2 regions of the Orenia sp. genome follow, and region 2 is predicted to be linked to the other one. Evidence: a T-box and tRNA genes for the amino acid it is inferred to sense, from the RefSeq annotation. Region 2 holds a T-box; the other holds one or more tRNA genes.
The links. A T-box is a leader RNA that pairs with one kind of tRNA and senses whether it is charged. The one in region 2 lies ahead of thrS (threonine--tRNA ligase), so its partner is inferred to be a tRNA-Thr.
Positions count from the first base shown of each region.

Region 1 (3,428 bases), on a different contig from region 2:
TGCAAAATATTTATTATTATTAACAGCTACTCCTATTCAAAATGATTTAAAGGAATTATATAACCTAGTAGCTTTATTAAAACCTGATTTGTTTGGTAATTACTCTGATTTTAAAGATAATTATGTCAAGGACAAGCATTCAGCCCAAAATTTAGATGATTTGCAGGATGATTTATCACAGGTAATGATACGTAATCAGAGAGAAGAGATAGATTTATATTATACCGATAGAAAGGTTAAATTAATTCCTTTAAGCTTAACCGAAAAAGAACAAAAGCTCTATGATGGTATTACTAGTTTAGTTAAAAGTGAGTATAGAAAGTGCATCAACGCTAATAAGAGTATCTTCCATCTGCTAACATTGCAACGAGAGGTCTGTAGTAGCTCCTTTGCAGTCTCTAAAACTTTAGAGAAGATGTGCAAGTCAGAAAACTATGAAGGGATTAAAGAGAGATTATGTGAGTTATATGAATTGGCTATTTCAATTACTGAGAACCAGAAGATGAAGATGGTTGAGAAGATTCTAGGTGACACTGATGGAAAAGCAATTATATTTACTGAATATCGGGCTACCCAACAGTATATCTGTTATCATCTTTATCAACAAGGTTATCAACCTGTTATTTTTAGTGGGAAGCTTAGAGATAATCAGAAGGAATGGGCTAAACAACAATTTATGAAAAATGGTGATGTCTTAATCAGTACTGAAGCAGGTGGTCAAGGTATTAATCTACAGTTTTGTAATACTATCATCAATTATGATCTACCTTGGAATCCAATGAAGGTAGAGCAGAGAATAGGTAGAGTACATCGTTTGGGGCAAGAGAAGGATGTTTTAATCTATAATTTATCTACTAAAAATACAATTGAAGAGAAGATAATTCATCTATTAGATAAGAAGATTAACCTCTTTGAAAGTGTAATTGGTGGTTTAGACTTGATAGTTAGAGAAGGGGTAGATAAAAGTTTTGGTAGTGATATTTTAGAGTTGTTGATAGAGAATGAAGAGTTAGATAGCTATGCCAACAAGTTTATACATTAACACATAGAGCAATTGCTCTATGTGTTTTCTTTATATAGAGATAAAGTGACACTTTTAGGAATCTGAAATCAGTTATCAGGAACCTATAAACTATACTGATTCCAGATTCCTGGTTCCCGACACGAAAGTGTAGCTTTATATCCATAAATATCTAATTTATAAAATATAAATTATCTTATCAAAAAATAAAAAAGCTGAGCTTTAGCTCAGTATTAATTCTTTTGCATTTAACTATTCACTATTAATTATCAACTATAAACTGAATTTTAAGTGGTACCGAGGGTCGGACTCGAACCGACACGGGAGTTAAATCCCACCGGATTTTAAGTCCGGTGCGTCTGCCTATTCCGCCACCTCGGCAAAAGATCAGTTGACAGTGTATAGTGTACAGTTAAAAACTAAGTTTTCAAAGCTTTTGAACTTAATTGTTCTTACAAGTCTGAAAACATGACTCTTCATGTAAACCACTGCCAATTGGCAATTGTAAACTGTATTTTAATGGAGCTAACGGACGACCTGCTGATTACAAGTCAGCTGCTCTACCAGCTGAGCTACGTTAGCACATATTATATAGTTGACAGTGTACGGTTTATAGTTTACAGTTAAAAGAGTTAAAGTTTTTGAACTTTAACTGTTCACTGTATTTATTGGCAGGGGAGATAGGACTTGAACCCACAGCACCCGGATTTGGAGTCCGGTGCTCTACCAATTGAGCTACTCCCCTATGGCACAATAAGAATTATAACTTATGTTCCCATATAGGTCAAGCTTGATATTATTGATTATAGTTATTTATTTTCAGATATCTTGATTATTCGTCTTTTTTCTTTAGATTATATACTTGATTAACTTTTATAATTTTCCTCACATTTTTATATTTAATGGCATATAATGACTATACCTTGATTAGAGCCTGTGTCTGTTAACAGGTTATTATCTAGATTTATTTTGGAAGAAGGTGGTGACATAATATAGAGATAAAGCGACACTTTGTGTCGAGTGTGAGCTATGAGTGTGAGTGTGTGTAAAACTTCTTTTCATTGGGGTTTACTCACACTCACACACCCACTCACGCTAATTTTAAAAGTGTCGCTATATCCCCATTACTTGCCATTATAGATTATTAAATTTTATATGTCTAATTTATTTAAAGGGAGGAGATTATCATCTATAAATTAAAGAGATTCTATCTAAATAATAAGATTCAGATTAAAGGTGGAGCAGGAATGTTATTATGTCTAATTGGAGGAGTTATAGTCCTTAAGACATTACCTAGTTGGATTTTTGGTTTGGCAATAGGTGGAGCAACAATATCTTATGGAGTTAAGCTGTTTATGGATTAATAGGCTAACTTTTAATCTAGAAAAAAGAAGTACATATAAATAGCTAAGATGATACTTTTAGTCTAAATCTAAGACTGAGCTTGAATAAAAGTTATCCCTTTAATACTTTACTTAGACTTAATCTTAGGTCTAAAATATGATGTTGATTTATTAAGGAGCAGGAATTTTCCTGCTCCTCTTTTAATTATGAGTTTTGCTTATAAAACTTCATAATTAATTTGTCTAGTTTTTGACTTAGCTCAATTAATTCCTTAGCTGTCAATTGTTCTTCTTTACTAGATAATTCTCTTAGTTTTTTACGAAGAGCTTCTAACTCTTCTTTTAAATTTGTACTATTATCAACCATCTTAATCCCTCCTTTCTCTTTTAACATTATAGAATAAAATTGTATACAAAAAGGGATTTTAAATGGATAAGAATAATTGTGTAAAAAAATGATTTTATTTGTAATTAAGTTTTTTATAAGTTTAATGGAAAAAACATTTGTATTTTTATACTATAAGATGTATAATTATAAATAAAATAAGTATAGTTATACTTAAGGAGGAATCAAGAATGAAGGTAAGTATAGTCGGTTCTACAGGATATACCGGATTAGAATTGGTCAGATTACTTAATAAACACCCAAAGGTAGAATTAGAGATATTGACTTCTCGGAGTTTTGATGGAGAAGTAATATCAGATATATATCCAAATTTAAGAGGGGAAGCAGATATCAAATGTGAAGCTTTAGATATCGATAAACTAGCAGAAAGTTCAGATCTTGTCTTTACTGCATTACCCCATGGAGTATCTATGGAGGTTGTACCTCAATTACTAGCTAAAGGTTTAAAGATAATAGATTTAAGTGGGGATTATCGCTATGATAACTTAGAAACCTATGAGAGCTGGTATAAGACTCATAATAGCCCTGAGTTATTCAAGGATGCAGTGTATGGTCTACCTGAATTAAATCGTAAGGAGATTAAAGATAGTAGACTAGTAGCTAACCCAGGTTGTTATCCCACTGCATCTATTTTGGCATTAGCCCCTTTGGTAGATAA
Region 1 is NZ_JBSQYM010000008.1:4,076-7,503, forward strand. Features, by position in the region: gene ACTCDL_RS01880 (DEAD/DEAH box helicase) at 1-1,042, shown strand, start outside; tRNA gene ACTCDL_RS01885 (tRNA-Leu) at 1,314-1,402, opposite strand; tRNA gene ACTCDL_RS01890 (tRNA-Thr) at 1,542-1,603, opposite strand; tRNA gene ACTCDL_RS01895 (tRNA-Trp) at 1,691-1,766, opposite strand; gene ACTCDL_RS01900 (aspartyl-phosphate phosphatase Spo0E family protein) at 2,570-2,731, opposite strand; gene argC (N-acetyl-gamma-glutamyl-phosphate reductase) at 2,941-3,428, shown strand, end outside.
Region 1: it has a tRNA-Thr gene. The T-box ahead of thrS (threonine--tRNA ligase) is inferred to sense a tRNA for this amino acid. The anticodon was not compared.

Region 2 (3,428 bases):
GAGAACAAAAATGTTCTCTGATTCTAAAAACTAACTATTGAATTTAAATTTATTCTTTATTCTTAATCTCTTCTACAACATCTTCTTTAAACTGCTCAACCTTAACAGCACCTCTATCACCTTCACGACGATGTCTAACAGATACTGTCTTATCTTCAGCTTCATTATCACCAACAATTAACATATAAGGAACCTGTTGGACCTGTGCTTCTCTAATCTTGTATCCAACCTTCTCTTGCCGGTCATCAACTTCAACTCTAACTCCCTCTTTAATCAATTGATCTTTAACCTGATATGCATAATCAATATGATTATCTGAAATTGGAATAACTTGCACCTGTACTGGAGCTAACCAAGTTGGCAAAGCTCCAGCATATTTTTCAATCAACATTGCTAATGTTCTTTCATAACAACCAATAGATGATCTATGAATAATAAGTGGGCGTTTTTTCTCATTATCTTTATCAATATAAGTCATATCGAATTTATCAGCTAAAGCAAAGTCGATTTGAACAGTAATTACAGTATCCTCTTTACCATGAACATTCTTAAATTGAACATCTAATTTAGGTCCATAAAATGCAGCTTCACCCTCTGCTTCTATATAATCAATCTCTAATTTATCAAGGATATTTCTCATCTGCTCTTGAGTGCTCTCCCAAGCTTTGGGATTATCAATATATTTACCTTTATTATTAGGGTCCCATTTAGAGAATCTATACCAGATATCATCTTTAATTCCTAGGGTATCCATCATGTAATTGATTAAGTCAACAACACCCCTGAACTCCTCTTCTAATTGTTCAGGAGTACAAATAATATGACCATCAGCAAGTGTAAACTGTCTTACCCGAATTAAACCATGCATCTCTCCAGAAGCTTCATTTCTAAATAATGTTGAAGTCTCAGCATACCTTACTGGAAGGTCACGATAACTTCTTTGCTTGGAATTATAGATCATAAACTGATATGGGCAAGTCATTGGACGAAGCGCTAATAAATCATCATCTTTTTCTTCCTCTCCTAGCACAAACATATCTTCTCTATAATGATCCCAATGTCCAGAAATTTTATATAAATCACTTTTTGCCATATAAGGAGTCTTAGTTAATTCATAACCTCTTCTCTCCTCTTCATCCTCTACAAACCTCTGTAAAGTTTGAATAACCTTTGCTCCTTTATGCATAATTAAAGGTAAGCCTTGCCCGATAGCAGGTGCAGTTGTAAAGTACTCTAACTGCCTTCCTAGCTTGTTATGATCACGCTGTTTAGCTTCCTCTAGTCTTTCTAAGTATTCCTCTAATTCATCCTTCTTATAAAAAGCAGTTCCATAGATTCTTTGTAACATCTTATTATTCTCATCACCTCGCCAATAAGCACCAGCTACACTTAATAGTTTAAAGGCATTATTCTTAAGCTTACCTGTTGATGGTAGATGAGGTCCACGGCATAAGTCTGTAAATTCAGCTTGAGTATATAAAGTTACAGTCTCATCATCTAGGTCTTCAATCAACTCTACCTTGTAATCTTCGCCTAGCTCCTTCATCACCTTAATTGCTTCTTCTTTAGAAACTACTTTTCTTTCAATCTCATTCTTTTCATTGATGATCTTCTTCATCTCTTTTTCTATCTTATCAAAATCTTCTTCCGATAATCTCTCTTCCAGATCAAAATCATAATAAAAACCATCATCAATTGTAGGTCCTATTGCCAACTTAACATCTTTATATAATCTCTTTACCGCTTGAGCCAAAACATGAGCAGCAGTATGACGATAAACCTCTAACCCTTCATCAGACCCAAGAGTAATCAGCTCTAAATCAACATCTTCTTCTATCTGATAAGAAACATCAACAGTCTCTCCATTAACCTTTCCTGCTATCGAAGCCCTTCCTAGTCGAGAACCGATATCAAAAGCAACATCTTTGACTGTAGTTCCTTGTTCATACCCCCGACTTGAACCATCTGGTAAAGTAACTTTTACTTGACTCATTTTTAATTCCTCCTTATATTTAGTGTGAGTGGTTAGTGCGAGTGTGAGAAAAACAACCATAAAGTAAAATTTAAGAGTGATAAAGCGACACTTTGTGTCAGTTGATAGTGGATAGTTAAAAGACTAAGAACTTCTGTTTAAATGGTTTTGAACTTAACTATCAATTATCAACTATACACTGAAGTAAAAAGCGTCTCAATATTTCCATTAAACTCCATTCTATAGTTATATGACCATATAAATAAATAACTCACACCCACACTGACACTCACACTTTTCTATTATAAAAACAAAAAAATCCCCATCTCTAAATTTAGAGACGTAGGATTCGTGGTTCCACTCTAATTAAATTTACACTACCCCTAAAGAAAATAGAGAATAGATAAATTTCACTCATTTTTAAGATAACGGCTTTTACCGGAGCACCCTAATACTAATCTTTAAGGTTCAGGTGTCAACTCAGAGGTGGTTTTCAGATAAATATTCTTAGGAGATTTCCAGCTGATAATCTCCATTCTCTGTTAAGAAAAGTTTAACTTACTCGTCCTCTTCATAGTTATTATTGTTATTAACTTATTAATAAGATTATAAATCTAATGAAATTTAATGTCAAGTTAAATTTAGAAATTAGCTACAATTAATGCTTGTCCAATTCCAACTATAAAGCCTAAAATGGCTCCTAAAACCTCAATATGCTTTAATTCCTTACTAGCAACTTCTAGTGCTAGCTCTTCTAATTCTTTCATCTCAAAATTACCAATCTCTGTTTCTACTAATTTAGCTATATCAACCTCATTTACAACCTTGTCTTTAAATTTATCCATAAGTTGATCAAGGTATGGATCTAAATCTCTATTAACCATCTCTTTTAAGAAGTTTATAATCATCACCTTAAAATTATCAGGAATAAATGGAGGTATCTTCTCTTCAGCCTTTTCATCAATTATTTTTACAATAGCCTCTTTAATATCATCTTTTACCTCTAGACCTGCTAATTCCCGTTCTAACTCTTCTTTAGGAAGTAAATCTTGTTCTACAATCTCTCCAACCTTTTTAGCCAACTCTTCACGCCTTTTTGGTAGTATTCCCTGTAATTTAAAATTTAGTAAAGGTATTTTAATAGGTTTATAGGGTTTAAAGAGTAGCTTGATAGCTAAATAATTGGTAATCCAACCGATTAATGCTCCAATAATCGGTAATAACAACAGTTTCCAAGTCATATATAATCCCCCGCCTTCTTATAAAATCAATTATAATTATACAATTTGATCTTTAATTTGACAAGGTCTTTATTCAGATTCATTCAAACTACCCATTTGACAATATTTACATCCTAAACAAATAGATATCTTATCAGTAAATACATTCTGTAAGGTCTTTAACAAGGAAATCGGCTCTTTAAAATGGAGAATAATCTCTTCTGGAGCAGAAGTAA
Region 2 is NZ_JBSQYM010000124.1:4,310-7,737, reverse strand. Features, by position in the region: gene thrS (threonine--tRNA ligase) at 50-1,993, opposite strand; T-box leader at 2,306-2,556, opposite strand; gene ACTCDL_RS11750 (DUF445 domain-containing protein) at 2,614-3,213, opposite strand; gene ytxC (sporulation protein YtxC) at 3,283-3,428, opposite strand, start outside.